Regions from separate parts of the Pseudescherichia sp. L3 genome, predicted to be linked through region 2. Evidence: predicted binding sites of a transcription regulator. Region 2 holds the regulator's gene; each other region holds the start of a gene.

Region 1 (6,906 bases), on a different contig from region 2:
CCGCGACCGTTTGGCGCTGGACGGAAAAAAAGCCGGCGGCTACTTCAACCAGCAGATTGTTGAACCCATACAGGGGAAAAATGGCCCGCTCGGCTACCTGCGTCTGACCCTCGACACCCATACCCTACCGACCGAAGCAAAACAGGTCGATAATACCACAAATATCCTCCGCCTGATGCTGCTCCTGTCGCTGGCGATTGGCGTGGTGCTGACCCGTACGCTGCTGCAGGGCAAGCGAACCCGCTGGCAGCAGTCACCCTTCCTGCTCACCGCCAGCCGGTCGGTACCGGAAGAGGAAGAGAGCGAGAAACGCGAGCCGTAGGCCGGGTATGCATACGCGCCGCTTTGTCGTTAATATGGGGACAAATAAAGAAAAGGAAAGCTGCCATGTCCACATTACGTCTGCTTATCTCTGATTCGTACGATCCCTGGTTTAACCTGGCGGTAGAGGAGTCTATCTTCCGTCAGATGCCCGCCACCCAGCGCGTGCTCTTTCTGTGGCGCAACGCCGATACGGTGGTGATTGGCCGGGCGCAAAACCCGTGGAAAGAGTGCAATACCCGGCGCATGGAGGAGGATAACGTCCGCCTCGCCCGGCGCAGCAGCGGCGGCGGCGCGGTGTTTCACGATCTTGGCAATACCTGCTTTACCTTTATGGCGGGGAAGCCGGAGTATGACAAAACCATCTCTACCCACATTGTGCTCAACGCCCTCAACGCCCTGGGCGTAGCGGCGGAAGCCTCAGGACGTAACGATCTGGTGGTCAAAACGGCGGAGGGCGATCGCAAAGTCTCCGGTTCGGCCTATCGCGAGACCCCGGATCGTGGCTTCCACCACGGAACGCTGCTGCTTAATGCCGATCTGAGCCGGCTGGCGAACTACCTTAACCCTGATAAGAAAAAGCTCCAGGCCAAGGGCATTACCTCGGTGCGCGGGCGGGTGGCGAACCTGGTCGATCTGCTGCCGGGTATCACCCATGAGGCGATCTGCGCCGCGGTCACCGAGGCCTTTTTTGCCCACTACGGCGAACGTGTCGCGGCGGAGATTATCTCTCCGGACAAGACGCCGGATCTGCCGAACTTTGCCGACACCTTTGCCCGCCAGAGCAGCTGGGAGTGGAACTTTGGTCAGGCCCCCTCGTTCAGCCATCTGCTGGATGAGCGCTTCACCTGGGGTGGGGTTGAGCTGCATTTCGACGTCGAGCGAGGACATATCACGCGCGCGCAGATCTTTACCGACAGCCTAAACCCGGCACCGCTGGAAGCGCTGGCGGCGAGTCTGCAGGGCTGCCCTTATCGTGCGGCCAGGCTGCAGCAGGCGTGCGATGCGCTAATAGGGGATTTTCCCGAGCAGGAGAGAGAGCTGCGGGAGCTAGCGGAATGGATGGGTAACGCGGTCAGATAACGGAAACGCCCGGTGGCGCTACGCTTACCGGGCCTACAGGTTTCGCAGGCCCGTCCAGCACAGCGCGCCGGGCAAGAGCAAACTTACTCTTTGTCGCCCAGCAGTACGGACTCCAGCGCGATCTTAATCATATCGTTGAAGGTCGTCTGACGTTCGGCAGCGGTAGTCTGCTCGTGAGTACGAATATGGTCGGAGACGGTGCAGATAGTCAGCGCTTTCGCACCGAACTCTGCCGCTACGCCGTAGATCCCTGCCGCTTCCATCTCCACGCCGAGAATGCCATATTTTTCCATGACGTCGAACATGGTCGGATCCGGCGTATAGAAGAGATCGGCAGAGAAGATGTTGCCGACGCGGGCGTCAACGCCCAGTGCTTTAGCCGCGTCTACCGCGTTGCGCACCATGTCAAAGTCGGCAATCGCCGCAAAGTCATGATCCTTAAAGCGCAGACGGTTCACCTTAGAGTCGGTGCAGGCACCCATGCCGATCACCACGTCACGCAGCTTAACGTCAGCGCGTACCGCGCCGCAGGAGCCTACGCGGATGATCTTTTTCACGCCAAAATCGGTGATCAGCTCTTTGGTATAGATAGAGCAGGACGGAATACCCATCCCGTGACCCATCACCGAGATTTTACGGCCTTTGTAGGTGCCGGTGTAGCCCAGCATCCCGCGCACGTTGTTTACTTCGCGCACGTCTTCAAAGAAGGTTTCCGCGATATGTTTGGCACGCAGCGGATCGCCCGGCATCAGCACAACGTCAGCAAAATCGCCCATCTCGGCGTTAATGTGTGGGGTAGCCATTTTCATTCCTTTTTTTACATTTTTGCACCGGATGGCGGCTACGCCTTATCCGGCCTACAGGATACGTACGCCCGGCAAGCGCAGCGCTGCCGGGCAAAAGCATTACAGCATATTTTTGCCATATTCCATTGGCGACGTACCGAAATACGATGCCAGCGTCTGGCCGATATCCGCGAAGGTGTCACGGTGGCCCAGCGAGCCAGGCTTGACGTTCGGGCCGTAGATCAGCACCGGGATATGCTCGCGGGTGTGGTCTGTACCGGTCCAGGTCGGGTCGCAGCCGTGGTCGGCGGTGAAGATAATGATGTCCCCCTCTTCCACCAGCGCTAACAGCTCCGGCAGGCGACGGTCGAACAGCTCAAGGCCGCCCGCGTAGCCTGATACATCCCGGCGATGCCCCCAGGAGGAGTCGAAGTCAACGAAGTTGGTAAACACGATGGTGTTATCCCCTGCTTCCTTCATCTCTTTCACGGTGGCGTCAAACAGCGCGTCCAGGCCGGTAGCTTTCACTTTTTTAGTGATACCGACGTGGGCATAGATATCGGCGATTTTGCCTACCGATACCACCTGGCCATCTTTCTCTTCTACCAGCTTCTGCAGAACGGTCGGAGCCGGCGGCTCTACCGCCAGATCGTGACGGTTACCAGTACGCTGGAAGTGACCTGCTTTGTCGCCAACAAACGGACGCGCAATCACGCGGCCGATGTTGTAGCCGCCTTCGGTCAGCTCTTCACGGGCAATTTCGCACAGCTCGTAGAGTTTATCCAGGCCATAGGTCTCTTCATGGCAGGCGATCTGGAACACCGAGTCCGCAGAGGTGTAGAAAATCGGCTTGCCGGTTTTCATATGCTCTTCACCGAGCTGATCCAGAATCACCGTCCCGGAGGAGTGGCAGTTGCCCAGATAGCCCGGCAGCCCGGCGCGCTCTACCAGCTTGTCGAGCAGCTCCTGTGGGAAGCTGTTCTCGGTGTCGGAAAAGTAGCCCCAGTCAAAGAGAACCGGCACGCCGGCAATCTCCCAGTGGCCCGACGGCGTATCTTTCCCGGAAGAGAGCTCATGCGCCCAGGCGTAAGCGCCAGCGATCTCTGCGTTACCGTCCATCCCCGCAGGAATAGTGCCGGTTGAGCCTTCATGCGCCTTCGCCAGGCCCAGACGGGTTAAATTAGGCAGGTTCAGCGGGCCCTGACGGCCGGTGTTAGCTTCGCCTTTGGCACAGGCTTCGGCAATATGGCCGAGCGTATCAGAGCCTGCATCACCAAAACGGTCCGCATCTTCGGTAGCGCCGATGCCGAAAGAGTCCAGCACCATAATAAATGCACGTTTCATATTTTCTCCGTACTAGTGCTTCAAATTAAGTCGATCAGATCAGTATACAGCTATTCAGTAATACGACGATAGACGGTTGGCGTGGTTTCGGGAGCTTGATCGTCTAACGTGACGGCGGACTTCACGGCTTTCGCCGCTTCCTGCCAGCTGGCCTCGTCTTTGGCGTGGATCACCGCCAGCGGTCGCTGGCCGTCAATGCTGTCTCCCAGACGCGCCATATCGGTAAAGCCGACGCTGTAGTCGATGCTGTCAGAAGCCTGGCGACGACCGCCGCCCATCGACACCACCGCCATGCCCAGCGCACGGGTATCCATCGCCGAGACAAACCCTTCGGTATCGGCGTAGACCGCCTTGCTAAGCGTCGCCGTCGGCAGGTATTTTGCGTAGTTTTCTACGAAGTCAGCGGGGCCTTTTTGCGCAGCCACCATCCGGCCAAAGATCTCTGCCGCTTTGCCGTTGTCCAGCACCGCCTGCAGCTGCTGGCGGGCATCGGCGTCGTCGCGGGCAAGCTTGCCGGAGATGAGCATCTCCACGCACAGCGCCATGGTGACGTCGAGCAGGCGCGGGTTGCGGTATTCACCGGTCAGGAACTGCACCGCCTCGCGCACTTCCACCGCGTTACCGGCGCTGGAGGCCAGGACCTGGTTCATATCGGTCAGCAGAGCCGTAGTACGTACGCCTGCGCCGTTGGCAACGCCAACGATGGCTTCGGCCAGTGCTTCAGACAGTTCATAGGTCGGCATAAACGCCCCACTGCCCACTTTCACATCCATTACCAGCGCATCCAGCCCTTCCGCCAGCTTTTTCGCCAGAATAGAGGCGGTGATCAGCGGAATAGAGTCAACCGTGGCGGTAATATCGCGGGTGGCGTAAAAGCGCTTGTCCGCCGGGGCGAGGGAGCTGGTCTGGCCGATAATCGCGACGCCGACGTCCTTAATAATGTCCCGGAAGCGGCTATCGCTTGGGAAGATGTCAAAGCCGGGGATGGCTTCCAGCTTGTCGAGGGTGCCGCCGGTGTGGCCCAGACCGCGTCCGGAGATCATTGGCACGTAGCCGCCACAGGCTGCCACCATCGGGCCGAGCATCAGGGAGGTTACATCGCCCACGCCGCCGGTAGAGTGCTTATCGACAATCGGGCCGTTCAGGCTGAGGCTTTTCCAGTCCAGCACCGTACCCGAGTCGCGCATCGCCATGGTCAGAGAGACGCGCTCCGGCATTGCCATGTCATGGAAAAAGATGGTCATCGCCAGCGCGGCGATCTGACCTTCTGAAATGGTGTTATCACGAATGCCGTTGATAAAAAAGCGGATCTCTTCGTCGCTGAGGGCGTGGCCATCGCGTTTTTTTCGAATGATTTCTTGAGCGAGAAACAAGGTAACCCCCTTGATGAGCTGGCGCGGAGGCCATCAGCATATGCCCGATGGCGCTCCGCTTATCGGGCCTACGAGGAGACCCAACGGTATTGATTAATAGCTGCTTGCGCTTTTGCCGTCGCCGTGGCCGAGGGCCTTCAGCAGGCTCGCCAGCAGGCTGGACGCGCCAAAGCGGTAGTGGCGTGAGTCAGCCCACTCTGCGCCGAACAGCTGGTCGGCAATGGCCAGGAACTGCGCGGCGTCTTCCGCCGTACGCACGCCGCCCGCCGGTTTAAAGCCCACGGTTTTCTCTACGCCCAGGTCGCGAATGGTTTCCAGCATAATGCGCGCGCTCTCCGGGGTAGCGTTTACCGGCACCTTACCGGTGGAGGTTTTAATAAAGTCCGCGCCTGCTTTGATAGCGATTTCGGAAGCTTTACGGATCAGGGCCTCCTCTTTCAGCTCGCCGGTTTCGATAATGACCTTCAGCAACACGTTGGCTTCTGCACAGGCGGCTTTACAGGCCTGAACCAGATCGAAACCGATCTGCTCATTGCCGGCGATCAGCGCCCGATACGGGAACACCACGTCCACTTCGTCCGCGCCGTAGGCAATGGCCGCGCGCGTCTCTGCCAGGGCGATCTCAACATCGTCATTGCCGTGCGGGAAGTTCGTCACCGTAGCAATGCGGATCTCCGGCGTGCCCTGCTCTTTCAGCGTTTTACGCGCAATCGGAATAAAACGCGGGTAGATGCAGATGGCGGCGGTGTTACCTACCGGGGTTTTCGCCTGATGGCACAGGGCGATGACTTTCGCATCGGTGTCATCATCGTTCAGGGTGGTCAAATCCATCAGTTGCAATGCGCGCAGGCTGCTTGCAGTTAAATCAGTCATAACACTCTCCAGAAGCTGAAGACGGCGTTTGCCGGTTCATTGTTTAACCGGGCGGGTCTGTTACTATTCTAACATCCTCCCGCCACGACACTTCGATGCACATCACATTTAATGAAAACGTCATGCAAAGTTGCACAATATCAATGTGAGATACATCACTGTTTAAGCCGTTCATTGCGGCGATACCCGGAACGGCCGGCATGTTAGAATTCTAACATAACAGCACCGTTAAGCGCGACATATCGGCGTAATATCGCTCCAAGCGGGAGAGAAATGATAAAATTTTCACATAAACGTTTGATGCGTATTATCAAGAAGCGTAGCAGCTATCTCGTCAGGGGATTCCGGACGCAGCTCACAGAGTGTGCTAAAGACGCGGGCGGCCTGCTCGGGGCGATTGGGGTGCCCCTGGAAACCGTTGAGCGGCATATCCGGGGCATCGGTCTCCAGCAGTAGAGAGGAGAGCGGCAGGCGGGCGATAACGTCGCGGGTTTTACTCGCCCGCGGATAGGTGATCGTGCCCCCGACGCCAATTCGGTAGCCCATCTCAACAAAGCGCTGGGCCTGTTGCAGGCTACCCGCAAAGCCGTGTACGACGCCGGTACGCGGCAGGCTATGACGCTTGAGGTGCATCGCTAGCTTGTCATGGGTGCGTCGGGAGTGAAGGATCACTGGCAGATCGTACTGCTTTGCCAGCCGCAGCTGCGCATCAAGGATCTGCTCCTGCTTATCAAACTGCGGATCTTGCCGATAGAGATCCAGCCCAATCTCGCCTATCGCCACCAGCCGGGTAGGCCGGGCGGCCAGCTGCTCGGCCAGTCTGTCAATGCAGGCTGGCGTATGGTTTTCTATCACGATCGGGTGGAGTCCCAGCGCGGCATAGACGGCGTCAAATCGCTCTGCCAGCGCCAGCACGCGGGAAAAATTTGCCGCTTCGGTGGCGGGCACGATAATCGCCTCAACGCCCGCTGCTCTGGCCTGAGCCAGGCTCTGCGCCTCCTCGCCGGTAAAGGGCGGAAAGTCAAAGTGACAGTGGGTATCGATAAAGCGTTGCGTCATGCCGAATTCTCGTTGCTAAAGGTCGTATCGTTGGCCTGCGGCGCGTCGACCAGCGTAGTGGTCAGCGC
Region 2 (6,906 bases):
AGTATTCCGCAGATAACTGAAAAATAACTCGCACGACATGACCCAAATAACTCCCTTACTGCTTCCCGCTGCGGCGGAAGATAACGTTGAATTCCGCCCGATGCCGGGGGCAAGCAACCCGCATTTGCAGACCATGCTGCCGCGTATTTTGCGTCGCCGTCTGCAGTTCACCGCCCAGTGGCAGCGCCTTGAGCTTCCCGACGGCGACTTTGTCGATCTGGCGTGGAGCGAAGATCCGCAGCAGGCAAAAGATAAGCCCCGGCTGGTGGTATTCCACGGCCTGGAGGGCAGCCTGCACAGCCCCTATGCCCATGGATTAATTCACGCCGCCAGGCAGCGCGGCTGGCTCGGGGTGGTGATGCACTTTCGCGGCTGCAGCGGCGAGCCTAACCGCCTGAACCGCATCTATCACTCCGGCGAAACCGAAGACGGCAGCGCGTTCCTGCACTGGCTGCATAGTGAGCTGGGCCCGGCACCCACGGCGGCAGTAGGTTACTCCCTCGGCGGCAATATGCTTGGCTGCCTGCTGGCTAAAGCGGACGACAGCCTGCCGCTCAACGCGGCGGTGATTGTCTCGGCTCCGCTGGTGCTGGAGGCCTGTAGCCTCCATATGGACAAGGGTTTCACACGCGTCTACCAGCGCTACCTGCTGAACCTGCTGAAAGCCAACGCCACGCGCAAACTCAAGGCCTATCCCGGCTCCCTGCCGATCGATCTCGCCCAGCTCAAGCGCGTACGCCGCATCCGTGAGTTTGATGACCTGATCACGGCAAAGGCGCACGGGTTCGATGATGCCATCGACTACTACCGCCGAAGCAGCGCCATGCCGCTCCTGCCGCAGATCCGCAAGCCGACGCTGATTATCCATGCCAAAGACGATCCCTTTATGGATCACCACGTCATTCCCGCGGCGGGCCATTTACCCGCTAATATTGAGTATCAGTTGACCGAACATGGTGGCCACGTTGGCTTCGTTGGCGGCACGCTGCGCCGTCCAGAGATGTGGCTTGAAAAGCGCATCCCCGACTGGCTGGCACCCTATCTGGAGGCATAATGATTATTCCCTGGCAAGAGGTTCCACCCGAGACGCTCTACAGCCTGATTGAGAGCTTTGTCTTGCGCGAAGGCACCGATTATGGTGAACATGAGCGTTCGCTTGAGCAAAAGGTTGCCGACGTAAAGCGTCAGTTGGAGACGGGTGAGGCCGTGCTGGTGTGGTCAGAGCTACACGAGACGGTCAATATTATGCCCCGCAAACAGTTTCGCGAATAACGCTGCGTCAGGCGATCCGCCCTCTTCTGCTGTTTATCAGGGAGTCGTTCGCTATGTCAGCCAAACATCCGGTGATTGCTGTGACAGGTTCCAGCGGGGCAGGAACCACCACCACCAGCCTCGCCTTTCGTAAAATTTTTTCCCAACTCGGGCTACGCGCCGCCGAGGTGGAGGGCGATAGCTTCCACCGCTATACCCGTCCGGAGATGGATATGGCGATCCGCAAGGCGCGCGATGCCGGGCGACATATTAGCTACTTTGGCCCGGACGCCAACGACTTTGGCCTGCTGGAGCAGACCTTTATCGAATATGGTCACAACGGCACCGGGCAGGCGCGCAAGTATCTGCACACCTACGACGAAGCCGTGCCCTGGAACCAGGTGCCGGGTACCTTTACGCCGTGGCAGCCGCTGCCGGCACCCACCGACATTCTTTTTTACGAGGGATTGCACGGCGGCGTGGTGACGCCCCAGCACGACGTGGCGCGCCATGTGGATCTGCTGGTGGGGGTAGTGCCGATTATCAACCTGGAGTGGATCCAGAAGATGATCCGCGACACCAGCGAGCGCGGCCACTCCCGGGAGACGGTGATGGACTCGGTGGTGCGCTCGATGGATGACTATATCAACTTCATTACGCCGCAGTTCTCCCGCACCCACATCAACTTCCAGCGCGTCCCCACGGTCGACACCTCCAACCCCTTTGCGGCCAAAAATATTCCCTCGCTGGACGAGAGCTTTGTGGTGATCCACTTCCGCGATCTGGAGGGGATAGATTACCCCTGGCTGCTGGCGATGCTGCAAGGCTCATTTATCTCCCATATCAACACCCTGGTGGTGCCGGGGGGCAAAATGGGGCTGGCGATGGAGCTAATCATGCTGCCGCTGGTGCAGCGGCTGATGGAAGGCAAGAAGATTGAATAAGATAGTGCCCGGCGGCGCTACGCTAACCGGGCCTTTAACGTTACGCTTCAATCACTTCGTATGAATGGGTGATATTGACCGCTTTCTCCAGCATCAGCGCCACGGAGCAGTACTTCTCTGCCGAGAGATCCACCGCACGGGATACCGCCGCATCCTTCAGCTCTTTGCCGGTAACGATAAAGTGCAGGTTGATGTGGGTGAAGAGACGCGGTGCCTCTTCCCGGCGCTCGGAGGTCAGCTTCACTTCGCAATCGGACACGCTATGACGGCCTTTCTGCAGGATCGACACCACGTCGATGGCGCTGCATCCGCCTGCCGCCATCAGCACCATCTCCATCGGGCTGGGGGCTTTATCCCCGGAGTTGCCGTCCATTAACACCTGATGACCAGAGGCGGATTCGCCAAGGAACGTCAGCCCTTCAACCCATTTTACGCGTGCTTGCATTTTCATCACTCCAGAGTGGCAATTTTCCCGACAGATTACGCGCGCCGAGTAAAACGCGCAACGGAAGGCGACATGCATCAAGCTGAAGCGAGACACCAGGAGACACACGGCAAAAGCTATGCTAAAACAGTCAGGATGCTACGGTAATGTATTGACATTATGCAGGTATGCAGAGGACTTCAACCATTACAGGCCGCATGCCTATATTGACGGCCCCCTTCCCAGGATTCGGGAAGCATATGATTGCAACCCCAGCCGCCGGATCCGTCCCGCGACTGGCGCCAGCTTATAACAGAGGATAACCGCGCATGGTGCTTGGCAAACCACAAACAGACCCGACTCTCGAATGGTTCTTGTCTCATTGCCACATTCATAAGTACCCATCGAAGAGCACGCTGATTCACCAGGGTGAAAAAGCGGAAACGTTGTATTACATCGTCAAAGGCTCAGTGGCAGTGCTCATCAAGGACGAAGAAGGGAAAGAGATGATCCTCTCTTACCTGAACCAGGGAGACTTTATCGGTGAACTGGGCCTGTTTGAAGAGGGCCAGGAGCGCAGCGCATGGGTACGGGCGAAAACCGCCTGTGAAGTGGCCGAAATTTCCTATAAAAAATTCCGTCAGCTTATCCAGGTCAACCCGGATATTCTGATGCGCCTTTCGTCGCAGATGGCTCGCCGCCTGCAGGTCACCTCTGAGAAAGTGGGCAACCTTGCCTTCCTCGACGTGACCGGCCGTATCGCGCAGACCCTGCTGAACCTGGCTAAACAGCCGGACGCCATGACCCATCCGGACGGGATGCAGATCAAAATCACCCGCCAGGAGATCGGTCAGATCGTCGGCTGCTCCCGTGAAACCGTGGGCCGTATTCTGAAGATGCTGGAAGATCAGAACCTGATCTCCGCGCACGGCAAAACCATCGTCGTCTACGGAACACGTTAAGCTTTAAAAACGGCGTATCGCCTCGCGGACGCCGTTTTTGCTCTCCTCCTCATGTGGCGCAGGTTAATCTACCACCCCGAAGTTAACTACGCACTGCGGCAAACGCTGGTGCTGTGTCTTCCCGTGGCCATCGGCCTGGCGCTGGGTCATCTTCAGCATGGTCTACTGTTCTCGCTGGTGCCCGCCTGCTGCAACATTGCCGGTCTCGATACCCCACACAAACGCTTCTTTAAGCGCCTGATTATCGGCGGCTCGCTGTTTGCCGGCTGTAGCCTGGCGGTGCAGCTGCTGCTGGGGGCCAACGTTGCGCTCCCGCTGATCCTCGCCGGGCTGGCAATGCTGCTTGGCGTCACGGCGGAAATCAGTCCTCTACACGCGCGCCTGCTGCCCGCTTCGCTTATCGCCGCTATCTTTACCCTGAGCCTGGCGGGCAATATGCCGATCTGGGAGCCACTGCTCATCTACGCCCTTGGCACGCTCTGGTATGGGGCATTTAACTGGTTTTGGTTCTGGCTGTGGCGCGAGCAGCCCCTGCGCGAATCGTTAAGCCTGCTCTACCGCCAGCTCGCCGACTACTGCGAGGCGAAGTACAGCCTGCTGACGCAGCACGCCGATCCGGAGAAGGCCCTGCCACCGCTGCTGGCGCGTCAGCAAAAGGCGGTGGATCTCATCACCCAGTGCTATCAGCAGCTGCATATGCTCGCTGCCAACCAGCATAACGACTACAAACGTCTGCTGCGGGCGTTTCAGGTGGCGCTGGATCTGCAGGAGCACATCTCGGTAAGCCTGCACCAGCCGGAAGAGGTGCAGAAGCTGGTGGAGCGCAGCCACGCCGAAGCGGTGATCCGCTGGAATGCGCAGGTGGTCGCTGCCCGGCTTCGGGTACTGGCGGACGACATTCTGTATCATCGCTACCCGACCCGTTTCACCATGGAGAAGCAGATTGGCGCGCTGGAGAAGATCGCCCGCCAGCATCCGCAAAACCCGGTTGGGCAGTTCTGTGCCTGGCACTTTAGCCGTATCGCCCGGGTGCTGCGTACCCAGCGTCCGCTCTATAGCCGCGACCTGATGGCCGACCAGCAACGCCGCCAGCCGCTGTGGGAGGCGCTAAAAAGCTACCTGTCGCTGAAATCTCCGGCGCTGCGTAATGCTGCCCGCATCAGCGTCATGCTGAGTATCGCCAGCCTGATGGGCAGCGCCCTGCATCTGCCGAAGCCCTACTGGATCCTGATGACGGTACTGCTGGTCACGCAGAACGGCTACGGCGCTACCCGGGTACGTATTTTACACCGGGCGGCGGGCACGCTGGCAGGGTTAACGGTTGCCGGGGCTACCCTGCACTTCCATGTCCCGGAGGGGTATACGCTGCTGGGCATGCTGTTTATCACGCTGATCAGCTACCTGATTATTCGCAAGAGCTACGGCTGGGCGACGGTGGGGTTCACCATTACGGCGGTGTACTCGATTCAGATCCTGACCCTGAGCGGCGAGAACTTTATTGTCGCCCGGCTGATCGACACCCTGATTGGCTGCCTGATCGCCTTCGGCGGGATGGTCTGGCTCTGGCCGCAGTGGCAGAGCGGTCTGCTGCGCAAAAACGCCCATGATGCCATTGAGAAGGATCAGGATGCGATTCGCCTGATCCTCAGCGACGACCCGCAGCCGACGCCGCTGGCCTACCAGCGCATACGGGTCAACCAGGCGCACAACGCCCTCTTTAACTCGCTCAATCAGGCGATGCAGGAGCCGGGGTTCAATACCCACTATCTGGAAGATATGAAGCTCTGGGTGACCCATAGCCAGTTTATTGTCGAGCATATAAACGCCCTGACGACGCTGGCCCGTGAGCACACCATGCTGACGCCGGATCTGACCCAGCGCTATCTCGAGTCATGCGAAATTGCGCTTCAGCGCTGCCAGCAGCGGCTGGACTATGACGGGGCCGGGGCTTCCGGCGACGCGAATATTCTTGAAGCGCCGGAGACGCTCACCCAGGGTCCAATGAGCCCAATGGAGATGCATCTTCAGCGCATTATCGGGCATCTGAACAGCATGCACACCATCTCGTCGGTGGCATGGCGTCAGCGCCCGCATCATGGCATCTGGCTTAATCGCCGGTGGAGTAAAGATTAAGCCCGAGTGATGTTGGCCACCGCCACAGCAAAGCGCTGCATACCCTCATCAATATCCTGCTCGGTGACCACCAGCGACGGCGCAAAGCGCATCACGTCCGGCCCGGCGTTCAGCACCATCACGCCCTCATCGGCGGCCGCGTAAAGCAGATCGCGGGCGCGCCCCTTGTATTGAGGTTTTAGCTCTGCGCCAATCAACAACCCCATGCCGCGAATATCGCTGAATACGTCAAACTGCTCGTCGATCTGCTGCAAATGCTTCACAAAGCGCTGACGCTTCTCGCTCACGCCTTGCAGCACCTCAGGCGAGCTGATGATGTCAAAAGCCGCGCCCGCTACCGCGCAGGCCAGTGGGTTACCGCCGTAGGTCGAACCGTGAGAGCCCACGTGGAAGGCGCTGGCAATCGCCTCGGTGGTCAGCACCGCGCTAATCGGGAAGCCGCCGCCCAGGGCCTTGGCGCTGGTGAGGATATCCGGCGTCACGCCGTAGTGCATGTAGGCAAAGAGATCGCCGCTGCGCCCCATCCCGCACTGCACCTCATCAAAGACCAGCAGCGCCTGGTGCTGGTCGCACAGCTCACGCAGACCCTGTAAGAATTCTGGCGTTGCGGCAGTCACGCCCCCTTCCCCCTGCACCGGCTCAACCACCACCGCACAGGTGTGATCGTCCATGACCGCTTTCACTGCATGAAGATCGTTGAACGGCACGTGGATGATATCGGCGGGTTTTGGCCCGAAGCCGTCAGAGTACTTCGGCTGGCCGCCAACCGAGACGGTAAACAGCGAGCGTCCGTGGAAGGCATTATGGAAAGCAATGATTTTGGTTTTGTACGGACTGTGGCGCGTAGAGGCGTAGTAGCGCGCCAGCTTAAAAGCGGTTTCGTTGGCCTCGGTGCCGGAGTTCATAAACAGCACGCGTTCGGCAAAGGTGGTATCGATAATCTTGCGCGCCAGGCGCAGCGCCGGCTCGTTGGTAAAGACGTTGCTGGTATGCCACAGGGTTTCGCCCTGGCTCTTCAGCGCCTCTACCAGCGCAGGATGGCAGTGGCCCAGCGCCGTCACGGCAATCCCGCCGGCGAAATCAACATACTCCTTGCCCTGCTGATCCCACACTCGGCTGCCTTTGCCTTTCACCGGAATAAACTCCGCCGGTGCATAAATGGGCAGAATTACTTCGTCAAATGTTGCGCGCG
Region 3 (6,906 bases), on a different contig from region 2:
TGCGCGCTCTGCCAGTCCCAGATCTCACCGTTCGCAATCACCGGGATGGTCAGCCGCTTACGGATCTCGCCAATCGCCTGCCAGTTGATGCGCTCCGCTTTATAGCCATCCTCTTTCGTGCGACCGTGGACCACCAGCTCGGTGGCTCCCGCCTGCTGCACCGCATCGGCGATCTCAAACTGCCGTGCGCCGCTGTCCCAGCCGAGGCGTATCTTAACGGTAACAGGCAGCGAGGCCGGCACGGCTTCACGCATCGCTTTGGCACCGCGGTAGATCAGCTCGGGATCTTTGAGCAGGGTCGCTCCGCCGCCGCTGCCGTTCACCAGTTTTGACGGACAGCCGCAGTTGAGATCGACCCCGTACGAGCCGAGCTCTACGGCGCGCGCGGCGTTCTCCGCCAGCCACTGCGGATACTGACCCAGCAGCTGGATCCGCACCGGGGTGCCGTTCAACGTCCGGCTCTGGCGATGCAGTTCGGGGCAGATCTTATAGAACGATTTTACCGGCAGCAGCTGATCGACCACGCGTAAAAATTCGGTCATACAGAGATCGTAATCATTTACCCCGGTCAGCAGCTCGCGCACCAGCGAATCGAGCACGCCTTCCATCGGTGCCAGTAATACACGCATAACGTTACCCGTCAGAAAAGAGGCGCGTATGGTAGCGCCTCTGGCCCACGGGTGAAAGGGGCTTTATCGCCCGGTTTACGCCTAATCTTGTGTGAATGCCTGACGTTCCATTTAGGAATATTTGGTATGCTCACAATTCATGATGTGATCGATAGCACAGTTATCGAATCAATTGTATGATGAATACGTTTCATCAGAGGCTTGAACCATGTCCAAATCATTGACCGTTGTCTGGCAGTATCTTCGCGCTTTTGTGCTGATTTATGCCTGCCTGTATGCCGGAATCGCTATCTCTTCCCTGCTGCCCATTACCATTCCCGGCAGCATTATCGGCATGCTGATCATGTTCTTTCTGCTGGCGCTGCAAATCCTGCCGGCAAAATGGGTGAACCCCGGCTGCTACGTGCTGATCCGCTATATGGCGCTGCTGTTTGTACCCATCGGCGTGGGCGTGATGCAGTACTACGACGTGCTGCGGGCGCAGTTCGGGCCGGTGGTGGTCTCCTGCGCGATCAGCACGCTTGTTGTCTTCCTTGTCGTGAGCTGGAGCTCGCACCTGGTGCACGGCGAGCGCAAGGTGGGTGAGAAAGGAGCAAAATCGTGATGGAAAATATCTGGTGGTCGCTGCCGCTGACGCTGGCGGTCTTCTTTGCGGCCCGCAAGCTGGCGGCGCGTTTTAAGATGCCCCTGCTCAATCCGCTGCTGGTGGCGATGGTGGTGCTGATCCCATTCCTGCTGCTGACCGGCATCCCCTATGAGCGCTACTTCGCCGGGAGCAAAATTCTTAACGATCTGCTCCAGCCCGCCGTAGTGGCGCTGGCCTACCCGCTGTATGAGCAGCTGCATCAGATCCGCGCTCGTTGGAAATCGATTATCTCCATCTGCTTTATCGGCAGCGTGGTCGCAATGGTCACCGGCACTACCGTTGCCCTGCTAATGGGCGCCTCACCGGAGATCGCCGCCTCGATCCTGCCAAAATCGGTTACCACGCCGATTGCCATGGCGGTTGGGGGCAGCATCGGTGGGATCCCGGCCATTAGCGCGGTGTGCGTGATCTTTGTAGGCATCCTTGGGGCGGTGTTTGGCCATACCCTGCTGAACCTGATGCGTATTCGAACTAAAGCGGCCCGAGGTCTGGCAATGGGTACCGCCTCCCACGCCCTGGGCACAGCACGCTGTGCGGAGCTGGATTATCAGGAGGGCGCATTCAGTTCACTGGCGCTGGTGCTCTGCGGGATTATCACCTCGCTGATGGCTCCCCTGATCTTCCCACTGATCCTGACGCTGGTGGGTTAAAATTTGCGATGCGTCGCGCATTTTTCATTTGAATTTCATAAGTTGCATATAGAGTGTGATTTGAATCACATATAAAGCGCCTTACGCTCTTTACACTAGGCTCCCATTACACTGCTATGAGGCAACGCCATGCATTCACGTTTTCACTCGGCTTTCGCTAATCTTGCGAAGGATCTGCAATCCGCTTTAGCCCCCCTTCTTGCGGATGACCATTTTCCCGCCATGCTGAGCGCGGAGCAGGTGAAGGCGCTGGTGAGCGCCACCGGACTGGATGAAGACGCGCTGGCCTTTGCGCTCCTGCCGCTGGCCGCCGCCTGCGCCCGGGCCGATCTCTCGCATTTTAACGTGGGTGCCATCGCCCGCGGGGTGAGCGGCACGTGGTACTTCGGCGGTAATATGGAGTTTCTTGGCTCCAGCATGCAGCAGACCGTTCACGCCGAGCAGAGCGCCATCAGCCACGCCTGGCTGCGGGGGGAGAAATCGCTGGTGGCTATCACCGTTAACTACACCCCCTGTGGGCACTGCCGTCAGTTTATGAACGAGCTGAACAGCGGTCTCGATCTGCGTATTGCTCTCCCAGGCCGCGATCCCCATACTCTGGCGGATTACCTGCCCGACGCCTTTGGTCCCAAAGATCTTGAAATTAATACTCTGCTGATGGATGACGAGGATCACGGTTTCACGTCTGAGGGGGAGGCGCTGGTCAAAGCGGCCATCACCGCCGCCAACCAGAGCCATGCGCCTTACAGCAACGCCCCCTCCGGCGTCGCCATCGAGCTGAGCAACGGGCAAATTTTCGCCGGGCGCTATGCGGAAAATGCGGCTTTCAACCCATCCCTGCCGCCGTTACAGGGTGCGCTCAATCTACTGAGCCTGAACGGCTATGACTATCCGGATATGCGCCGTGCCGTACTGGCCGAACGCCCGGACGCGCCGCTCACCCAGTGGGATGCCACTTCCGCCACGCTGAGAGCGCTGGGATGCCGCTACGTTGAGCGTGTGGCACTGCCGGCCTGAGCCGCGGTGCTAACACAATGAAAAGATTGTGATGAAAATCCCCGCAGTTGAATCGCTGATTCTTGCGCTTCCTCTGCGGGTAAAGTAGCCTGAATGAAATTTCATCTCCGCATCGAGCTATCTGCATGTTAAAGCGTTTGTTATACAGCCTGTTAGTCATCATCGGCTTGCTGCTGTTAACTGCGCTTGTTCTTGACCGCTGGATAAGCTGGAAAACCTCTCCGTGGATCTACGACGATTTGCAAGATCTGCCCTATCGCCAGGTTGGGGTCGTGCTGGGTACGGCCAAGTATTACCGCACCGGAGTCATTAATCAGTACTATCGCTACCGCATTCAGGGCGCGCTGAACGCCTACAACAGCGGCAAGGTGAACTACCTGCTGTTGAGCGGCGACAATGCCCAACAGAGCTACAACGAGCCGGTCACCATGCGCAAGGATCTGATTGCCGCCGGGGTAGACCCGCAGGATATCGTGCTTGATTACGCGGGTTTCCGCACCCTGGACTCCATCGTGCGCACGCGTAAGGTCTTCGACGCCAACGACTTTATTATTATTACCCAGCGCTTCCACTGCGAGCGCGCGCTGTTTATCGCCCTGCACCGGGGCATTCAGGCCCAGTGCTACGCCGTGCCTTCGCCGAAAGATATGCTCACCGTGCGGGTGCGCGAATTTGGCGCGCGTCTTGGCGCGCTGGCGGATCTCTATATCTTCAAGCGCGAGCCACGCTTCCTCGGCCCGCTGCTGCCCATCTCTTCACTCCAGGAGGTGCCGGACGATGCGCAGGGCTACCCCGCCGTCACGCCGGAGCAGCTGATGGATCTGCAGCCAAAAGCGAAAAAGTAGTGCTCAGAAGGCGATATTGTCTGCCCAGGTAGTGGCGCGTTTCATGATCTCTATCACCGCCTCAGGAGAGAGCCCAAGGCTTTTTGCCGCCGCGTTAACCTCCTCCCAGCGCTGCTGTTCATAGAGGCGGGCCACTTCCAGGAAGGGATAAAGCACGCCCTCCTGATCGGTAAGCGCCTGCGTAACCCGCTCCGATAGCGCGATCTGCTTAACCAGATCCTCCAGCGCGATGCCAAGAATAACGTCCAGCAGCGAAAACAGGCCGCAGAAGAAGGCGTCATGAGAGAGCGATTCCCGCCCTGCCGCTTTGGCAAGCAGCTCGCAGAACATCCCTCGCACCAGACTCATGTGGTACAGCTCGGTCGTCTTAACGTTGGCGATACTGGTCAGGCAGGAGATCGAAACAAAGCGGCGCAGCTCGTTAAAGCCAAGATAGAGCAGCGTGTCCTTGAGGGTGCTGTTTTTCACTATCTCAATGCCGCGCGTGTTGTAGACTACGTTGCGGGTATAACGCATCAGAGTATAGGAGAGACTGATATCGCTCTTGAGATAGTTTTCAATTTTCGCCAGATCCGGATTCTGAGCGTTAACCTCGGCAATCAGCTGGATCTGCAACACCTTGTTTTGCGATAGCCGCTTGTTTTGCAATACCTCGGGCTTGCTGTAGAAGTAGCCCTGAAAGAGATCGAAGCCGAACGCGCGATACCGATCGAACTCCTCTTGCGTTTCGACCTTTTCAGCCAGCAGCGTAACCTTGCCTAGCCGGTTACGGTTTTGCGTAATATAGCCTGAGATCTCATCGAAGGTCTGGGCCTGAATATCGAATTTGATAATGCTGATATAGGGAAAAAAGCGCTCCCACTCATTTTTAAGGGCAAAGTCATCGAGGGCAATTTGAAATCCACTGGCGTAGAGACGACGCACGGCGGCCAGCAGCTCGTTATCAGGCGTGGCTGTCTCAAGGATCTCAATCACCACCTTGTCGTGGGGAAGCGCATCGGCAAAGCCCTGAACGATCATCTCGCCGGGAAAGTTGATATAGCAGGCGTGCTTGCCCACCAGCGATGGGAGCGGCGTAGAGAAGAAGAGATCGGAGATAATTTGTTTTGTCGCATACTCAGACGAGACGTCTGGAAACCGGTTGGTTAACCCGTCACGGAACAGCAGCTCCCAGCCAACGGTCGCCATGTTTTTGTCAAAAATGGGTTGTCTCGCAACAAAAGAGTACATATCTCCTCTCCATGGCATATGCTAGCGGCAAAATTTAACTATAGCTAAATCCCCTCTGAGATCGAGTGCTCAGCCCGCGCTAGCTCACACTTTAATGCACAACGCTTTTAGAAAAGAGGTTGATCACCAGTACGCCCGCACAAATCAGTGCCATTCCACCGATGGCTGGCAGGTCCAGCTTCTGACCGCTAAAGATCCATCCCGCAGCGCTAATCAGTACGATACCCACCCCGGACCAGATGGCGTAGGCAATGCCGGTAGGAATGTACTGTAGGGTTTGGGAGAGAAACCAGAACGCCACGGCATAGCAGCCCAACGCGGCCACCGTCGGCCACAGTTTTGTAAACCCCTCGGAGTAGCGCATCAGCGTTGTACCGATCACTTCTGCCACAATGGCGATCCCCAGATGAACATAAGCGTGCATGAATCCTCCTGTTTTAAATCATTTTGTAAAATATGCCATCTGCCGTTACATATCGCTACTTTATAACCTCTGCCACAGGGCATCTATACTGTTACTGACACAGGAGGTTGTTCATTGTGAGAATTCTACGCTATCTATTCACCAGTCCGGAAAAGCTACTCCAGGTAACCGATCATCGTGACGTTCAGGAATCTATCGACGACGGCGAGCGGATCATTATTGATGAGGACGGCAGAGCGCGGGTTAACGTCCGCAGCCAGGCCGTGAAGGAGGATTTTATCCGCCATGTTGATGCACTAAAGAGGGCATAAAATGGCGACAGCAATATTTATGGTGTTGATGGTTTCCGGCTACTGGTACACCAGCCGCGATCTCTCTACCCGCTTTAAACTGCGGCGCTCCTTTGGCTGGGACGTCTACTTTCTGGTAGCCCTTTACGGCTGCATCTTTATGCTACAGGGGATCATTGCTACCGCCCTGGTGTGGCTGCTGCTGCTGTTTTCATCTATGGGCATGGATGCGCTGCCGCAGTGGTTTGGCTCAGAAGAGCACCGTCTCCAGGTGACCTTTATGAACTGGAGCTTCCTCGGCATTCAGGCTCCAGTGGTGATCATGCTCGCCTTTGCGACCCTGTTCTGCCTCTATCGCTCGAACTGGGCAGGCAGCGCTCGTCTCGACGGCAACGGTCGCCGCCAGCTGTATAAATTTCTCACGCGGGGCAACGGCGTGGAGGGGCTGCTCTACCAATGTATGGAGACAGGCCAGCTGGCATGGATCACTCTGAAATCGCAGCGGGTCTATATCGGCATGATCCACGGCGCAACGCTTGATGATACCGAGGTGAGAAATATCGAACTGATCCCCATGCTCAGCGGCCACCGGGATCGTCACTCCCACCAGCTCAATATTGAGAATAACTACAGCGCCTGGTATGCCAAGCACGATATCAACCTCGATACCGAGCCGCAGTCGGCCCTGGATTTCCGCAAGGTGATCCTGCTTGATGAGGTGGAGAGCCTGTCGCTGTTCGATCCGGCGCAGGTTATGGCGATGGGCATCAAAGAAGAGCCGCAGGCATAACCTCAACAGGAAAGCGCGATGCATAAAACGTCTCCACCCGATCAGAACCCGCCTCCGGTGCGGGAGAAGCAGCTCTGGTTAAGCTTTGAAGCCAACGCGCGACGAATTGGCTTCTTTGTGCTGCTGTTTATCGTGCTGGCGGCATTGGGCGGCCTGTTTTCCCGGGGTCACTTTAGCCACGTCGAGCGCAGCAGCGCCGACCATACGCTAACGCTAAGCTACGAGCGCTTTAACCGTCACCAGAGCGATGTGGATATGAAAATCTTCGCTAAAGCAGCCGGTGACGAGACGCTCACCGTTACGCTGGGCGGGGACTTTATGCGGGCGTTTAAGATCGATACCCTTCAGCCGCAACCGGACCGAACCTGGAGCCAGGGCGAAAATC

Evidence for each region. Region 2 encodes CRP, which controls carbon source genes, mostly activating them, when cyclic AMP is high. Its sites were predicted from a motif close to ATGTGANNNNNNTCACAT; they were not measured.
Region 1: a site for CRP is predicted at 5,870-5,887, ahead of deoC (deoxyribose-phosphate aldolase). Genes of this name have one in related genera too.
Region 3: a site for CRP is predicted at 1,979-1,996, ahead of cdd (cytidine deaminase). Genes of this name have one in related genera too.

The regions. Positions count from the first base shown of each region.
Region 1 covers NZ_JANKYC010000002.1:472,982-479,887, forward strand. Annotated here, with positions in the region: gene NR795_RS13805 (YtjB family periplasmic protein) at 1-322, shown strand, start outside; gene lplA (lipoate--protein ligase LplA) at 388-1,404, shown strand; gene deoD (purine-nucleoside phosphorylase) at 1,488-2,207, opposite strand; gene deoB (phosphopentomutase) at 2,310-3,533, opposite strand; gene deoA (thymidine phosphorylase) at 3,584-4,906, opposite strand; gene deoC (deoxyribose-phosphate aldolase) at 5,000-5,779, opposite strand; gene NR795_RS13835 (TatD family hydrolase) at 6,065-6,838, opposite strand; gene NR795_RS13840 (patatin family protein) at 6,835-6,906, opposite strand, start outside.
Region 2 covers NZ_JANKYC010000003.1:46,689-53,594, forward strand. Annotated here, with positions in the region: gene NR795_RS15570 (hydrolase) at 38-1,054, shown strand; gene NR795_RS15575 (YheU family protein) at 1,054-1,272, shown strand; gene NR795_RS15580 (phosphoribulokinase) at 1,326-2,195, shown strand; gene NR795_RS15585 (OsmC family protein) at 2,236-2,640, opposite strand; gene crp (cAMP-activated global transcriptional regulator CRP) at 2,949-3,581, shown strand; gene NR795_RS15595 (YccS/YhfK family putative transporter) at 3,633-5,714, shown strand; gene NR795_RS15600 (aspartate aminotransferase family protein) at 5,711-6,906, opposite strand, start outside.
Region 3 covers NZ_JANKYC010000001.1:2,031,544-2,038,449, forward strand. Annotated here, with positions in the region: gene dusC (tRNA dihydrouridine(16) synthase DusC) at 1-629, opposite strand, end outside; gene NR795_RS09935 (CidA/LrgA family protein) at 838-1,233, shown strand; gene NR795_RS09940 (CidB/LrgB family autolysis modulator) at 1,230-1,925, shown strand; gene cdd (cytidine deaminase) at 2,055-2,942, shown strand; gene sanA (outer membrane permeability protein SanA) at 3,068-3,787, shown strand; gene NR795_RS09955 (EAL and HDOD domain-containing protein) at 3,791-5,017, opposite strand; gene NR795_RS09960 (EmrE family multidrug efflux SMR transporter) at 5,109-5,441, opposite strand; gene NR795_RS09965 (hypothetical protein) at 5,555-5,752, shown strand; gene NR795_RS09970 (hypothetical protein) at 5,754-6,521, shown strand; gene NR795_RS09975 (hypothetical protein) at 6,540-6,906, shown strand, end outside.